Regions from separate parts of the Paraburkholderia sp. RL18-101-BIB-B genome, predicted to be linked through region 1. Evidence: riboswitches for the same ligand, from Rfam matches in the RefSeq annotation. Region 1 holds a riboswitch; the other holds the start of a gene.
What was found. A riboswitch is a leader RNA that binds a small molecule or an ion and turns the genes downstream of it on or off. The one in region 1 is predicted to bind cobalamin.

Region 1 (7,795 bases):
GCTCGACGCGTTTTCCGCCGCCTATGACGTGCTCGGCACGTCGGGTGTGAAAGTGCTGCTGGCCACGTACTTCGAAAGCGCCGCGGAGCACGCGCCGCGTGTGGCCGCGCTGCCGGTCGCCGGCGTGCATCTCGACCTGGTGCGCGCCCCGCAGCAACTCGACGCGTGGCGCGCGGCCTTGCCCGCGCACGCGGTGTTGTCGGCCGGTGTGATCGATGGCCGCAATATCTGGCGCGCGGATCTCGGCGAGATCGTCGAATCGTTGCAGGCATTGCATGCGGAATTTGGCGAACGGCTGTGGGTTTCGTCGTCGTGCTCGTTGCTGCATGTGCCGGTCTCGCTCGACGCGGAAAAGAAACTCGACGCCGATCTGAAATCCTGGCTCGCCTTCGCCACCGAGAAACTCGACGAAGTCGCCACGCTCGCCCTCGCCTTGCGCGATCCCGCGGCAGCCGAAGCGACGCTCGCCGCCACTGACCGCGCGCTCGAAGCGCGCCGCCACTCCAGCGCGGTGGTCAACGCGTTCGTGCAAAAACGCGTGGCCGCGGTGAGCAGTGCGATGGCCGACCGGCAAAGCCCGTTTGCCGAACGCATTCGTCTGCAGCGCGAAGCGCTCGGTCTGCCGCTCCTGCCGACCACCACGATCGGCTCGTTCCCGCAAACGCCGGCGATCCGCCAGGCGCGTGCCGCTTACAAACGCGGCGAACTGCGCGCGCTCGACTATCTGCAGCGCATGCGCGCCGAGATCGAGATCGCCGTTCGCAAACAGGAAGAGTTAGGTCTCGACGTGCTGGTGCATGGCGAAGCCGAACGCAACGACATGGTCGAATATTTCGGCGAACAGTTGTGGGGCTATGCGTTCACGGAAAACGGCTGGGTGCAGAGCTACGGCTCGCGCTGCGTGAAACCGCCGATCATCTACGGCGATGTCTACCGTCCCGAACCGATGACGGTCGAGACCACGCGTTACGCGCAATCGCTCACGCAGCGTCTGATGAAAGGCATGCTGACCGGCCCGGTGACGATGCTGCAATGGTCGTTCGTGCGTGACGACCAGCCGCGCTCGAGCACCGCACTGCAACTCGCGCTCGCGATCCGCGACGAGGTCGTGGATCTGGAAAAGGCCGGCATTCGCATCATCCAGATCGACGAACCGGCTTTCCGCGAAGGCTTGCCGTTGCGTCGAGCCGATTGGGCCGCCTATCTGGAATGGGCCACGCGTGTGTTCCGCATTTCCGCAGCGGGCGTCGCCGATCAAACGCAGATTCATACGCATATGTGCTATTCGGAGTTCAACGACATACTGCCGTCGATAGCCGCGATGGATGCCGACGTGATCACCATCGAAACCTCGCGCTCGGCGATGGAACTGCTCGACGGCTTCGGCGCCTTCGCTTATCCGAACGAAATCGGCCCGGGTGTCTACGATATCCACTCGCCGCGCGTGCCGGACGCGCAAGCCATGCAACGTCTGCTGGAACGCGCGTGCGAAGTGATTCCGGCCGAACGCCTGTGGGTCAATCCGGATTGCGGGCTGAAGACGCGCGGCTGGCCGGAAACGGAAGCGGCGCTGACGAATATGGTTCGGGCCGCCAAGGCATTGCGTGCGAAGCTGGCGGCGAGGCAGCCGGATGCATTGACGGCTTAAGAGGATCAGCCGTTGATCTGGCGTTGGTCGCCCATCCGTGCGTTGTTTCGTGTCGCGCGGATGGGTTTTTTCACGTAGACAGGTTCAGTCTTTCGCGTACAGCGTCGAGTCCGCGAAGCCTTCCGCGGCGAGCACCTGTCCGACCAGAATCAACGCGGTCCGCTCGATGGATGTCGACTGCACCTTGCTGACGATGTCGTCGAGCGTGCCGGTGATCCTCTCCTCGTCCGGCCAGCTCGCGCGATAGATCACAGCGATCGGACACGCGCCGCCGTAATGCGGCCGCAATTCGTCGACGATGCGCGCAAGGTGCCGCACGCCGAGGTGAATCGCCATCGTCGCGCGATGACGGGCGAGGTCGGCCAGCTGTTCGCCTTCGGGCATGCTGGTTTTGCTCGCGAAGCGCGTGAGGATCAGCGTCTGCGAAACGTCGGGCAGCGTGAGTTCGCAACCCAGCGCCGCCGCGCTTGCCGCCGTAGCGGTGACACCCGGCACGATCTCGTAGGGAATCTTCAGTTCGCGCAGTCTGCGGATCTGTTCGCCGATCGCGCCGTACAAGGACGGATCGCCGGAATGCACGCGCGCCACATCCTGGCCTTTGGCATGCGCGGCCGCGAGCAACGCGATGATCTGATCGAGGTCGAGCTCGGCGGTGTTGACGACCTGCTGCGCCGCGTGACCTTCAAGCACCGCGGCCGGCACGAGCGAACCCGCGTACAGGATCACCGGACAGCTGCGCACGAGGCGCTGCCCTTTTACCGTGATCAGTTCCGGGTCGCCTGGACCCGCACCGATAAAAAACACCGTCATTCACTACTCCATGATTCGTTGAGGCCGCATGGCATGCATGCACGATTCAGGCTGCGGCTTGCAGCGCGTCGAGCAGATCTGAAACGCTTTCGAATTCCCGCTCCGCCGCCGGCAACTCAGGTCGGCGCAGCATCACAACTGGCAAACCGCGTTCACGCGCGACTTCGAGTTTCGCCTCGGTTGCGTTGCCGCCACTGTTTTTACTGACGACCACGTCGAATGCTTGCAGCGCGAACAACGCGCGCTCGCCTTCGAGCGTGAACGGACCACGCGCCGCGAGTATCCGCGCACGCGGTGTGTCTGCGTGTGCTTCGAGACAACGCACGATCCAGAACTGATGCGGGGGAATCTCGTCGAGATGCGCGAGCGGCTCGCGGCCGAGCGTGAAGAGCGGCTTTCTGAACGGCGCGAGCGCATCCGTGAGCTCGTTCCAGTTGCCGACCATGCGCCAGTCGTCGCCGGCTTGCGGCTGCCAGGCCGGGCGGCGGAGCGCCCAATACGGCACGCGCATGGCGCGGCTCGCCTGCGCCGCATTCGCGCTGATCTGCGCGGCATAGGGATGTGTCGCGTCGATCACGAGACCAATGCCTTCGCTTTCGATGTAGCGTGCCATGCCTTCGCTGCCGCCGAAGCCGCCCACGCGCACCGTGCACGCCAGATCGTCCGGCACCTTGCCGAGGCCGGCGAGACTATACACGTGATCAGCGCCGAGTTGCCGCGCGATCCGCAGCGCGTCGCCGGTGCCGCCGAGCAGCAGAATCCGCTTCATTGCGCGGCTCCGATCAGCAAGCCCTGGCGGTCGATCGCGAACATTTCGACGTTGACCTGCGGCGGCACGATCTCGCGCGCCACCGCCAGCGCATGCCGGCAGACGATATCGCCGAGCGGCACCTGCTGCGCGCGCGCCAGCGCAACCGCCTGCTGACTTGTGTTGGCCGCGCGGATCGCAGCCTGAAGCGCGTCGTCGGCACCCTGTTCGGCGGCCCATTGCGCGAGCCGTTCGAGGTCGATGCTCGAATTGCGGCTATGCAGGTCGAGATGCCCCGCCGCCAGCTTGCTGAGCTTGCCGAAGCCGCCGCACACGCTCAGGCGCTCGACGGGCGCACGCTTCATATGCTTGAGCACCGCGCCGACGAAGTCGCCCATTTCGATCAATGCGATATCCGGCAGGCCGTAATGCGCGCGCATTGCGTCCTCGCTCGCGTTGCCGGTGCAGGCGGCGAGATGCGTGTAGCCGTTCGCGCGCGCGACGTCGATACCCTGATGGATCGACGCGATATACGCCGAGCAGGAGAAAGGCCGCACGATGCCGGTGGTGCCGAGAATCGACAACCCGCCGAGAATGCCGAGGCGCGGGTTCATCGTTTTCAGCGCGAGCGCTTCGCCGCCTTCCACGCCGATCGTCACTTCGAAGCCGCCGCCATACGCATGCTCCGCCGCGAGTTCGGCGAGATGCTCGGTCATCATTCTGCGCGGCACCGGGTTGATGGCGGGTTCGCCGACCGGCAGCGTCAATCCCGCGCGCGTCACCGTGCCGACGCCCGGCCCCGCGCGAAATATCACGCCCGGTTCGGCGACGAGGCGCACGCGAGCGAAGACGACCGCGCCGTGCGTGACGTCGGGATCGTCGCCGGCGTCCTTGACGGTGCCGGCTTCGGCACCGCCGCTGCCGTTGTCGATCAGGCGGCAGAACACCAGCGGCATCGGCACATGCTGGCCCTTCGGCAACACGATCTCCGCGACCTCGCTGACGACACCCGCGAGCAACAGGCGCGCCGCCGCCAGCGACGTCGCGGTGGCGCAACTGCCGGTCGTGTAGCCGCTACGCAGCGGCGCGGGGTGTTCGGGCGTTTCTTCGCGCATCAGGGTTTTTGCGGTAAGTCGGTGTTGGTGGTGATTGTGCCTTTCGTAGCTTTCGCTTCGTTCGTGACACTCGTGGAGCTCACGGCGTTCGTGGCACTCTTGGCGTTCGCGTCGTTCTTGGCGTTCGTGCCGGTCTTAACGTTGGTAGCGTTCGTGAAACTCTCGGCAGTCGCGGCGTCAATCGCGTTAGCGGTTCCAGCGGCGTTCACGTCCCCGCCCCCGACCGGCTTCGTCACCTCCAACAGCGTAATCGGCAACGCCTGCCGCCACGTGTCGAAACCGCCGAGCGGTTGCGCATCCGCCAACGCGATCCGCGTCAACGTCCCGCCATGCCGCTCGCGCCATGCCGCCAACGCCGCCTCGCCTTGCAACGTGACCGCATTGGCGACCAGCCGGCCGCCTTCGCGCAGACTGGCCCAGCAAGCCTCCAGCACGCCCGGCGCCGTCGCGCCGCCGCCGATGAACACGGCGTCCGGCACCGGCAACCCCTGCAGCGCTTCAGGTGCGCGGCCCGCCACGAGTTGCAGTCCCGGCACGCCCAACGCGTCGCGATTGTGTTCGATAAAGCGTTGCCGCTCCGCGTGTCCTTCAATAGCGATCGCGCGGCAGGTGGCATGCGCGCGCATCCATTCGATGCCGATCGAGCCGCTGCCCGCGCCCACGTCCCACAGCAATTCGCCCGGCGTCGGCGCGAGGCGCGCGAGCGTGATCGCGCGCACGTCCCGCTTGGTCAACTGGCCGTCGTGGCGAAAGGCGTCGTCGGGCAAACCGCAGGTCAGCGGCAGACGCGGCGCGCCTTCGGTGGCACGGCAGTCGAGCGCGATCAGGTTCAGCGCGGCCACCTCGCCCGCGGACCACTGATCCGCGCGGCCGTCGATGCGCCGTTCCAACTCGCCGCCCAGGTGTTCCAGCACGCTCATGCGGGTCGCCCCGAAACCGCGTGCATTCAGTAGTTCCGCGAGCGCTGCGGGCGTGCGGCCGTCCGCGCTCAGCACGAACAGGCGCGCGCCGTCGTGCAGATGCGCGTTCAGCGTGGGCAACGGCCGGCCCACCAGCGACACCGTCGCGACGTCCTGCAACGGCCAGCCGAGGCGAGCGGCCGCGAGCGACAGCGACGACGGCGCGGGCAGCACCCGCAACTCCCCCGCCGGCAATTGCCGCGCGAGCGTCGCGCCGACGCCGAACAGCATCGGGTCGCCGCTCGCCAGCACGCACACGGCGCCACCGCGCTCGGCGAGCAGCGGCGCGAGATCGAACGGACGCGGCCACGCGGCACGGCGCGCGGCGAAGCGCGCGGGCAGCATCGCCAGATGGCGTTCGCCGCCGTACACCACTGATGCCTCCAGCAAAGCACGCCGCGCGGGCCTTCCCAAACCGGCGAAGCCGTCGTCGCCTATGCCCACCACCGTCAGCCACGCCGGCATGCATCCATCCTCATTCTGTGTCTTCAAATAATGCGCTGTGCCACGCCGATCAAAGCGTCCAGCCTCGTTGTGCTGTTCGAAAAAAGGCATAATACAGCCGCCGGTGCCCTTCGGGGCCGAAGAGGGAACACAGTGCCGCTGTGGCTGCCCCCGCAACTGTATGCAGCGAGTCCGCCTGCGCTCCACGCCACTGGTTCGACCGGGAAGGCCGCGGTGGACCACGACCTGCCAGCCAGGAGACCTGCCGGCGAGACTGTTCGTGCCAGCCAACATCGGGCGGGGTGTACCGATGCCGCAGCAATGCCCGCCTCACGGCATGCTCGGGCCGTCGCGCGACGCTAAACCCGGTGTCCGTCTTGAATCAAGCTTCGCCTTCCACCGTTTTGTCCGACGCGGCTCTCACGCTGCGGCCCTCGGCGTGTCCGGGGCTGCTGCGCATCGTCGCCGCGCGCGATGGCGGGATTTGCCGGATCAAGTTGCCCGGTGGCGAGTTGAGCGCGGCGCAGGCTCGGGCGATCGCGCAGGCCAGCGTACGGTACGCGGCCGGGGTGATCGAGCTGACCAATCGGGCGAATGTGCAGGTGCGTGGGGTGAAGCGCGGTGACGAGGCGGCGTTGATTGCGGCTTTGGTCGATGCGGGTCTCGGGCCGATGCCGGCGACCGGCGCGGGGAGCGCTGCGGACGTACTCGCCGCAGCCGCAGCCGACGACGTGCGCAACGTAATGATCAGCCCCGCTGCCGGACGCGATCCGTTCGCCCTGTTCGACACGCGCCCGCTATGCGCCGAGTTGCTCACGATGCTGCAAAGCGAAGCGCGTTTCGCGGCGCTATCGCCGAAATTCGCGCTGCTGCTGGACGGCGGCGAGCGGCTCGCGAGAGTGGATCATCCGCACGATGTGTGGCTGGCGGTATCGCAAGAGGCGGATGGCGTGCGGCTCGTGTTCGGGTTGGCGGGTTGTCCGCCTGTTAGCGAGTCTGCTGGCTTTTTAGCACACAACGAGCGCATCACACCGGAAAAGCCCCGCGCAGACGGCACAGGCGCATTAGCCGCGATACTTCCTTCGCAAGTCACCGCACTAGTCCGCGCGCTGCTCCTCACATTCCTCGACCTCGCTTCCGCCGACGCCACGCGCATGCGCCATCTGCTAGCCGCGCATTCCGTCAATGCTGTACTGAGTCACGCTCAGCGATATCTCGACTTCCCACTGACGCAAAACGCGAAGCTGGCCAAGTGGCATCGCGTTGCACCGGCCGACGCCAGCCTCCGCCTCGGCGCCCACGCTCAACGCGTGCCCGAAACCTGGCACGTCGGCGGCCAGCCGTCGCTCGGACGCCTCGACGCCGACACCCTTAACGGCCTCGCGACACTTTCGCAACAGCACGGCAACGGCACGCTTCGCCTAACACCCTGGCAAAGCGTGCTGCTACCCGACATCGCCACGCACGCCGTCCCGACAGTGCTGTCCGGTCTGAACACGCTCGGTCTCGCCTGCGATCCCGCGCAAGCCATCACGCGCCTGATCGCTTGCGCCGGATCGAGCGGCTGCGCGAAGGGCCTCGCCGACACCAAGTCCGACGCGCTGCGCCTCGCGGCCCGCCTGCCTGCGGACGTCGACGTGCATCTGAGCGGCTGCTCGCGCTCGTGCGCCGCCGCGCATTGCGCGCCGTACACGCTGCTCGCCGCGGCGCCCGGCCTCTATGACCTTTATCGACGCGACGGCCAGCCCGGTTTCGGCCAGTGCGTCGCGCGCCAACTGACGATCGGCCAGGCCGCCGACATGCTCGAACGCCTCGCCCGGAGTGACACCGATGCTTGATTACATTCGCGACGGTCAGGAGATCTATCGCCAATCCTTCGCGACGATTCGCGCGGAGGCCGACTTGTCGCGCATTCCCGCCGACCTCGAGAAACTCGCGGTGCGCGTGATCCACGCATGCGGCATGGTCGACGTGATCGACGATCTGCAATCGTCCGCAGGCGCGGGCGCAGCGGGCCGCGCGGCGCTCGCGCAAGGCGCGCCGATCCTGTGCGATGCCGGCATGGTCGCGC
Region 2 (7,795 bases), on a different contig from region 1:
GTGCCCGCCGTCGTCACCGCCGCGGCCGCTGCCAGCGAAGCCACCAGATACACCCGCAAACGCAACGGCATCACGGCGACGCCCAACGCCTGCGCGGCGGCGTCGCCACGCAGCAGCACATTCAGACGCGGCGCGACAGGCACGATCGCAACCAGCACGATAGCGAGGGCGGCGAGCGCCGTCCAGGGCATCGTGCCGCCGTTGAGGTCGCCGGTCAGCCAGAACAGCATGCCGCGCAAGCGATTGTCGGGTGCGAGGTTGAGCAGCAAAGTAATGAGCGCGCCCCAGCCCGCAGCGATCACCGCGCCAGTCAACAGCAAGCGCGGCGACGTGTCCTGCGGCTCGCCGCGCCACAACTCGCGGCGCGCGAGGCCGAGCACCAGCAGGATCGACACGAATGCGCCGGCGAACGCGCTCGCGTCGACGATCCACCATGCGCAACCGGCGATCATCGCGATCAGCGCAAAGGTCGCCGCGCCGCCCGATACGCCCAACACGTAGGGCTCGGCGAGTGGATTGCGCAACAGCACTTGCAGCAACGCGCCGGCCAGCGCGAGCAACGCGCCGCAGGCGAAACCGGCCACTGCGCGCGGCAAGCGCAGCGTGCGGACGATCTCGGCGGCTAAGTCAGAAGAACCGACAGACGACGCATGCGACGGCATCAGCGCCGCCAGCACGCGCATCGGCGCAAGCGACACGCTGCCCAACGCAAGCGACGCCATCAACACCGCCAGCGCGATCACTGCGAGCGCAAGCCAGATCGCGGCCGCGCGCTTCGCGCTCATCACGCGCAGTGTCGCGGGCATCGAACTCGCGTGTCGGCTCATGTGTCGGCTCATCCGCACGACCTTAGCGAAGCGACTCGCTCACTGCTGCTGCCAACCAACCGTGAGATACGCACCGCGCCGCGGCGAGTTATACGAGTAGGCCGTTTCATAGTCCTTGTCCAACAGATTCTGGATTTGCGCGGCCACGTACCATGCTTTCGTGATGTTGTAGCGCGCCGACAGATTCACCACGCCATAGCCGCCCAGCTTGCCGCTGCTGTCATTGCTCGGGCCGCTCACGATCCACTCGCCGCCGACGCGCCACGCGGCGATGCTGCGGTTCACCGTCAGCGCACCGAAGCGCCGCGCACGCCGCACGAGGTCGGCATCGTTGTCGAGGTCGACGGGATTTTGCAGCGTCACCGACGCGCGCACGTCCGTCTTGCCGACATGGCCGCTCCACGATCCTTCGAGCCCCTGCACCTTTGCATGGCCGACGTTCTGTGCCAGATAGATACCGGGCGTCACCTGCTCATAGTTAATCAGATTCGCGTAGCGCGTCTGGAATGCGGTCAGGCGCATCACGCCGAGCGCATTGGACGCGTACTGCAGCGCGGCTTCGATCGAATGGCTGCGCTCCGGTTGGATCGACGGATTGCCGCTGAACGGATAGTACAGATCGTCGAAGCTGGGCGCGCGAAACGAATCCGAATAGCTTGCGGTCACCTTCCAATGGCCGGTGATGTCGAAGCCATAGCCGAGATAGTAACTGTTCGCTCCGCCGAAATCGGAATACTGGTCGCGCCGCACGTTGGCCTGAATCTGATTGCGCCCGAAGCGCCCCGTATAGCCGACGAAACCTGAATCCACATGCCGGTCGGGCGCCGCGAACGTATCCGAATCGAGGCTCTGATCGAGATGCTCATAGCCGACCTGCAACTTCTGCTGCGCGGCCAGCGCGAAATCGCTCTGCCATGTGTACTGGCGATTGTCGGTATCGAAGCGGCCGTTGTACACGCCGTTGGTATTCGACACGCTGCGGTCGTCACCTTCGGCGACGATGAAGTGCGTCGTCCACCAGTCGGTCAGCCTGCCGTTCGCGAACACCGAGACCTGGCGCACTTTGCTGTACAGGTTGTTCAGATCGGTCGGCACGCCGTACGCATTGTCGTAGCTGTTGTTGCCGTTCGACTGGAAGTAGCTGGCGCCGGCATCCCATTTGTCGTTGAACTTGTGGCGCAGCGAAGCCGAGATGCTCTCGTTCAGATAGCCGTTCGCATTCGGATTGGCGTTGGGCGCCTCACGTGGATTGAGCGACGAGAAGCCGTCGTCCTTCGACCGCGCGAGCGAAATGCTGAAGGTCGTCTTGCCGTCTTTATCCAATGCGCCGTTCACGCCTGCCTGCTGCGTCTGCGTGTGATAGCTGCCGTAGCCCAGCGAAAAATTGAAACGCGGCGGGTGGTCACCGCCCTCTTTCGTGAATACCTGCACCACGCCGCCAATCGCGCCCGAGCCGTACAACGCCGACACGTTGCCGTTCACCACCTCGACGTGATCGATCTGGTCGAGCGGAATCTGCGCGAGTTGCGGCGCACCCAGGCTCACCGAATCGACCCGCACGCCGTCGATCAGCAGCAGCGATTGCGTCGACGACGCGCCGCGCAAATAGAGGCTGGTCGTCGAACCAGGGCCACCTGTACGCGAGATTTGCGCGCCGGGCGCGAGTTGCAGGAGGCCGGGCAAATCGGTCGCGGTGGTGTCGGCGATATCCTGCTGATCGAACAGCGACGTCTGCGGGATCGCATCGGCGAGTGCTTGCGGCCCGCGCTCCGCGGTCACCACCACGGGCGACAGCACCGCCGAAGACGGCACGGCGGCCGATGAATCCGCCGCCGAGGACGAAGAAGAAGATGAAGGAGCAGCTTGCGCAGGCACGACGATCGGCAGGCCCGCGAAGGCGAGCAACGCCGCGCGGGCGAAGGGGGACAGCATGGGATGAAAGTCCTGTGGATAGCGTGCGCGGCCCGCTTCCCCGCAGGCCGATGCGTAACGAGGCGCCCGCGTATTTAACATTTTCGCGCGTGACGTGCCTCTCCCTCTGGCCGGTATCCGGGCTGGCGACACATCGATTCCGCCTTCCCACGCGTGACGCGCAGTGGCACACTCGCGAGTTGAACTTCCAACACGCGATCAGAATCGACTTGCATGACGAATGCGGTCGCTTACCGTTGCGGGGGCAGCGCAGGTTGACGCGTTCACGTGAACGGCGCGCCCTGCTTCCCGTTTAACTGCGCGCGCCGTTGAAAAGCGCACGCGGGCACCAGAGTGCGGCAAGTTTAGGAGCGGCCTCGGGGTCCGTCAACAATGCCGGGACCGTGGGCCATCTGTTCTGTTAAGTGCAGGCTATTGTCCGACGCGTGAGTACTTTTTCATCATATGGTCGATAAAAGCCTGCACAAAGCGATGTTGTTACGTCTCGAAACGAGACAATTGTCGGAACCTGCGACATTCCGCGCTAAAATGCGATGTCTTTAGAGGACGCAGCACATGCTCACCGAACTCGAAACACTTTCACAGAATATCGGCAAGCTGATTGCGATCAGCCAACGCCACAATGAAGCGCGACTCGCGCTCGAAGAGCAGCTCGCCCACTCGCGCGCCGAAGTCGAAGCCACGCGCACGGAACTTGCGATGCTGCGCGAGGAACGTAACGCGCTGCAGGCGGAACGCGACGCGCTATCGGCGAAGATCGACGACGCACAGGTACGCCTGAATGCGATTCTCGAGAAGCTGCCGCGTGCCCGCGCGAACAGCGAGCCGGACAACCAGCTCGATCTGCTCGAGCCGGCTCAGCACGAAGTCGAAGCTGAGAGCGACGTGACCCGCCACGGAGAAAATGCATGACCACCAAGCAGATCGAAGTATCGATTCTCGGCGTGCCCTATCGCCTCGCCTGCTCGCCGGAAACGGAAGCGGCGCTGCTCGAAGCGGTCGCACGCGTCGACGCCGAAATGTCGAAGATCCGCAATAACAGCAACGTGCGCGGCACGGATCGCATTGCTGTCATGGCTGCGCTGTCGCTGGCATCGGAACTGCTTAGACTGCAATCGAGCGTGAGGCACGGAGAAGCATTTCCCGCTGAAGAAATCCGGCGTACAATGCATCAAATGAACGAACAGCTGGGTACTGTGATTGAGCAGTACAGCATGCAGTAAGGGTCGTGTGTTATCGTGCTGCCGGTCCTGAGATCGGCAGCGGATTCAAACGGAGTGCGTGAGCACAAGGCGTGCAAGATTCAGCAAACGTTTGAGTTCAATCGGTAGTTCAGCTTCATCGGTTTAGCTTCCCTGCCTGGTTCGCCAAGGTCATATATTCCTTGAACCAATGCCATGTGCACGGTTGCGGAAATTTGTAGCACGGGTGTGCGCGTCACTCTGTCTGATGTACCCGAAGTGTTGCTAACTGCGACCAATTCTGAACCCCCGGTTCAGGATGCCGGCCTAGCGGCTAAGGCGGGGACCTTATTTAGAACGGCATCGGACTTCGGTTCGGTGCCGTTTTTCTTTGGGCGCTGTTTTTTGTACGCCGGTTTCTTCCGCATCTTCAACCCCTTAACGTTCAATTCGATTCATGCGCTACTGGCTAATGAAGTCCGAACCGGACGAAGCAAGCATCGATCATCTCGCCAACGCACCGCATCGCACGTTGCCGTGGACCGGCGTGCGCAACTATCAGGCGCGCAACTTCATGCGCGACATGATGCAGGTCGGCGACGGTGTGCTGTTCTATCACTCGAGCTGTCCCGAGCCCGGCATCGCGGGAATCGCCGAGGTATCGTCCACCGCGTATCCGGACCCCACGCAGTTCGATAAGAAGAGTCCCTACTACGACGCGAAGTCGTCGCAGGAAACGCCGCGCTGGGTGCTCGTCGATGTGGTGTTCAAGAAGAAGATCCCGCTGATTCCGCTCGCCGCGCTGCGCGAGCATGACGAACTCAAGGACATGCGCGTGCTCGCCAAAGGCAACCGCCTGTCGATCACGCCAGTGACCGAAGCCGAATGGCGCTTCATCACCAAGCGGCTCGCTTGAGCTTGCATGCTTGATGGATGCGCAACGCGTATTCATGCACACGCAAACGTTAAAGCAACGTCAAACCGGGGAACCAAGCTCAGGTTACAAGCGCCTAACGGACTCAAAAACGGGACTCGCAAACGCCGTGCCATTGCGCGGCGCTTGCCCCGATCGTGCACAACCTGTTCAAGCAAGGAGTCCAACAATGACGAAAAACACCGCACGTGCACTCGCTTTCGCTCTCGTCTGCGCTGCGCCTGCCGCGCTCGCACTGACGCCGGCAGGCGCACGCGCGCAAGGCGTCATGCAGTATCAGCCGGCCGGCGTGCTGTCGCTGAACGCGCAGGCCAGCGCGGAAGTGCCGCAAGACGTCGTCGATATCACGCTGTTCTACGAGCAGGAAGCGAGCGATCCGTCGGCGCTCACGGCAACGCTGAACCAGCGCGCCGATTCGGCGCTGCAAAAGGCCAAGGGTGTGAACGGCGTAACGGCACGCACGGGTTCGTTCTCGATCTATCCGTCCACCGACCGTGACGGGCGCATTTCCGCATGGCGCGGCCGCACGGAGATCGTGCTCGAATCGCACGACTTCGCCGCGGTTTCGAAACTCGCGGGTCAAATGGCATCGATCATGCAGGTCGGCAACGTGCAGTTCTCGCTCTCGCCTGAAGCGCAGCGCGCGGCCGAGCAGAAGCTCACCGGCGAAGCGATCAAGTCGTTCCGCGAGCAGGCCGCTTCATCCGCGCAGGCGTTCGGCTACAGCGGTTATTCGATTCGCGAGGTCAACGTCGGCCACAACGGCGTGATGCCCCGTCCGATGATGATGATGAGCGCACGCGCCATGGGCGCCGACGCGAAGGCTTCGGCGCCGGTGCCGATCGAAGGCGGCACGTCGACGGTCACTGTGAATGTGTCGGGCTCGGTGCAGATGAAGTAACGCGTTTTTTTACTGCTCGCAGCGGTGCTTTGACGCAGCAAGAGAAAGAGCCATGGCATGCCGTGGCTTTTTCTCATTGGCTACGATAAAAAAACGTAGCGGTCAGTCAGATCAACTCGCACTGACCGCCTGCGCCGGTTCACGGCGTGCGCGGCGATAAGACCACACCAGCATGGCGATACCGGCGAGGATCATCGGCAGCGACAGCCATTGGCCCATGGAAAGGCCCATGGCCAGCAGACCGAGGAAATCGTCCGGCTCACGCGCGAATTCGACCGTGAAGCGCGCGAGGCCGTAGCCGATCAGAAACACGGCGGAAATCGCGCCCATCGGCTTCGGTTTGCGCGAGAAGAAGAACAGCACGAAGAACAGCGCGACGCCTTCCAGCGCGATTTCATACAGTTCCGACGGATGGCGCGGCAGCATGTGATATTGCGCGAACACTTCGTTCAGATGCCATTGCGCGGCCAATTGCGGATGCGCGGTGAGCCACGCGGCGTCGTCGGGCGCGGCGCCCGGAAACAGCATGGCCCACGGCGCCGACGGATCGGTCACGCGGCCCCACAACTCGCCATTGATGAAGTTGCCGAGGCGCCCTGCCGCGAGGCCGGTGGGCACCATCGGCGCGACGAAGTCGGTGACTTGCAGCCACGAGCGTTTGCGCTGGTACGCGAACAGCACCATGGCAAACGTCACGCCGAGAAAGCCGCCGTGAAACGACATGCCACCTTCCCACACCTTGAAGATGTCGAGCGGATGCGCGAAATAAAAGCTTGCCTTGTAGAACAGCACGTAGCCGAGCCGGCCGCCGAGAATCGTGCCCAGCACGCCGTAAAACAGCATGTCGTCGATATCTTTGGCGGTCCAGCCTTGCGCGGCGACGTACGGCAAACGCAGCCGCAGCCGGCCGACGACGATCGCCGCGATAAACGCGACGAGGTACATCAGTCCATACCAGCGCACTGCGAGCGGCCCCAGATGAATGGCAACGGGGTCGAAATTGGGGTGAATGAGCATCGTGTTGTTATGGGCAGTTCAGGTTCAGAAGCAGGTTTTATCTGGGTGGGCGGCGCTGCCCGCACCTTGCGGTGCATGCATTGGACGGTCCGGCCGGCAATGCGTTCGCGAGGACGCGTCTAAATGCGCGGCGCGGTGGATGGCTGCGCCTCGACGGTCGACGCATGCGCCCGCACGATGTCGATGAAGCCCGCCAGCACCGGGCTCACCTCCGCGGTCCGCCAGACGAGGCCCGTCTCGATCGCGGGCACCGACTCGGAAAGCGGCCGGTAGACGACGCCGGTGCGGCGCAGATTACGCAACGATTGCGGCACCAGTGCGACACCCATGCCGGCCGACACGAGGCTTACGATCGTTTGCATCTGGATCGCTTCCTGGCCGACCCGGGGCGCGAGGCCCGCCACGCCGTAGCAATCCATAATGATGTCATAAAAGCCTGGCGCCAGACGTCTTGGGAAGACCACGAGCGGTGCGTCGGCGACGTCGCGCAGGCTGATCGGTGTGTCCAGCCATTCGGCGCGCGGGTCGGCATCGTCGCCGCTGACGCTGGCCACGCGCGCCGCCATCTCCGTCGACATGGCGATCACCAGCGGCTCGCGCGCGATCGGCAGCCACGAGAGCTGGGTGGCGTGGCGGGGCGGCAGCGGCGCGATCACGAGACCCGCGTCGATGCGCCCGGCCACCAGTTCGTCCACCTGCACGTCGCTGGTGGCTTCGGTCAATTCCAGCCGCACGCGCGGATGGCGCGCGCCGAAATCGCGCAGCAACAGCGGCAGCAGGCCGTAGTCCGCGGTGGAAACGAAAGCCAGCGACAACACGCCCGCCTCGCCGCGCGCGAGGCTCTGCGCGAGCGGCCGCAGGCCCTCGGCGCTCGCCAACAGACGCTGCACCTCGGGCAACAGATCGGCGCCGACCGACGTGAGTTCGACCGAACGCTTGGTGCGCGCGAACAATTCGACGCCGAGCGTCTCTTCGAGCGCCCGGATGGCTTGCGACAACGGCG

Region 2: another riboswitch for cobalamin. It lies ahead of P0D73_RS40500 (TonB-dependent receptor domain-containing protein); the one in region 1 lies ahead of cobG (precorrin-3B synthase).

What each region holds. Positions count from the first base shown of each region.
Region 1 covers NZ_JARESV010000015.1:28,008-35,802, reverse strand. The annotation lists gene metE (5-methyltetrahydropteroyltriglutamate--homocysteine S-methyltransferase) at 1-1,648, shown strand, start outside; gene cobM (precorrin-4 C(11)-methyltransferase) at 1,733-2,458, opposite strand; gene P0D73_RS21675 (cobalt-precorrin-6A reductase) at 2,505-3,227, opposite strand; gene P0D73_RS21670 (cobalt-precorrin-5B (C(1))-methyltransferase) at 3,224-4,321, opposite strand; gene cbiE (precorrin-6y C5,15-methyltransferase (decarboxylating) subunit CbiE) at 4,321-5,745, opposite strand; cobalamin riboswitch at 5,830-6,008, shown strand; gene cobG (precorrin-3B synthase) at 6,093-7,562, shown strand; gene P0D73_RS21655 (precorrin-8X methylmutase) at 7,555-7,795, shown strand, end outside.
Region 2 covers NZ_JARESV010000059.1:8,255-16,049, reverse strand. The annotation lists gene P0D73_RS40505 (FecCD family ABC transporter permease) at 1-827, opposite strand, end outside; gene P0D73_RS40500 (TonB-dependent receptor domain-containing protein) at 867-2,759, opposite strand; cobalamin riboswitch at 2,851-3,107, opposite strand; gene P0D73_RS40495 (ATPase) at 3,315-3,671, shown strand; gene P0D73_RS40490 (cell division protein ZapA) at 3,668-3,982, shown strand; RNA gene ssrS (6S RNA) at 4,109-4,290, shown strand; gene P0D73_RS40480 (EVE domain-containing protein) at 4,398-4,856, shown strand; gene P0D73_RS40475 (SIMPL domain-containing protein) at 5,044-5,775, shown strand; gene lgt (prolipoprotein diacylglyceryl transferase) at 5,887-6,792, opposite strand; gene P0D73_RS40465 (LysR family transcriptional regulator) at 6,912-7,795, opposite strand, start outside.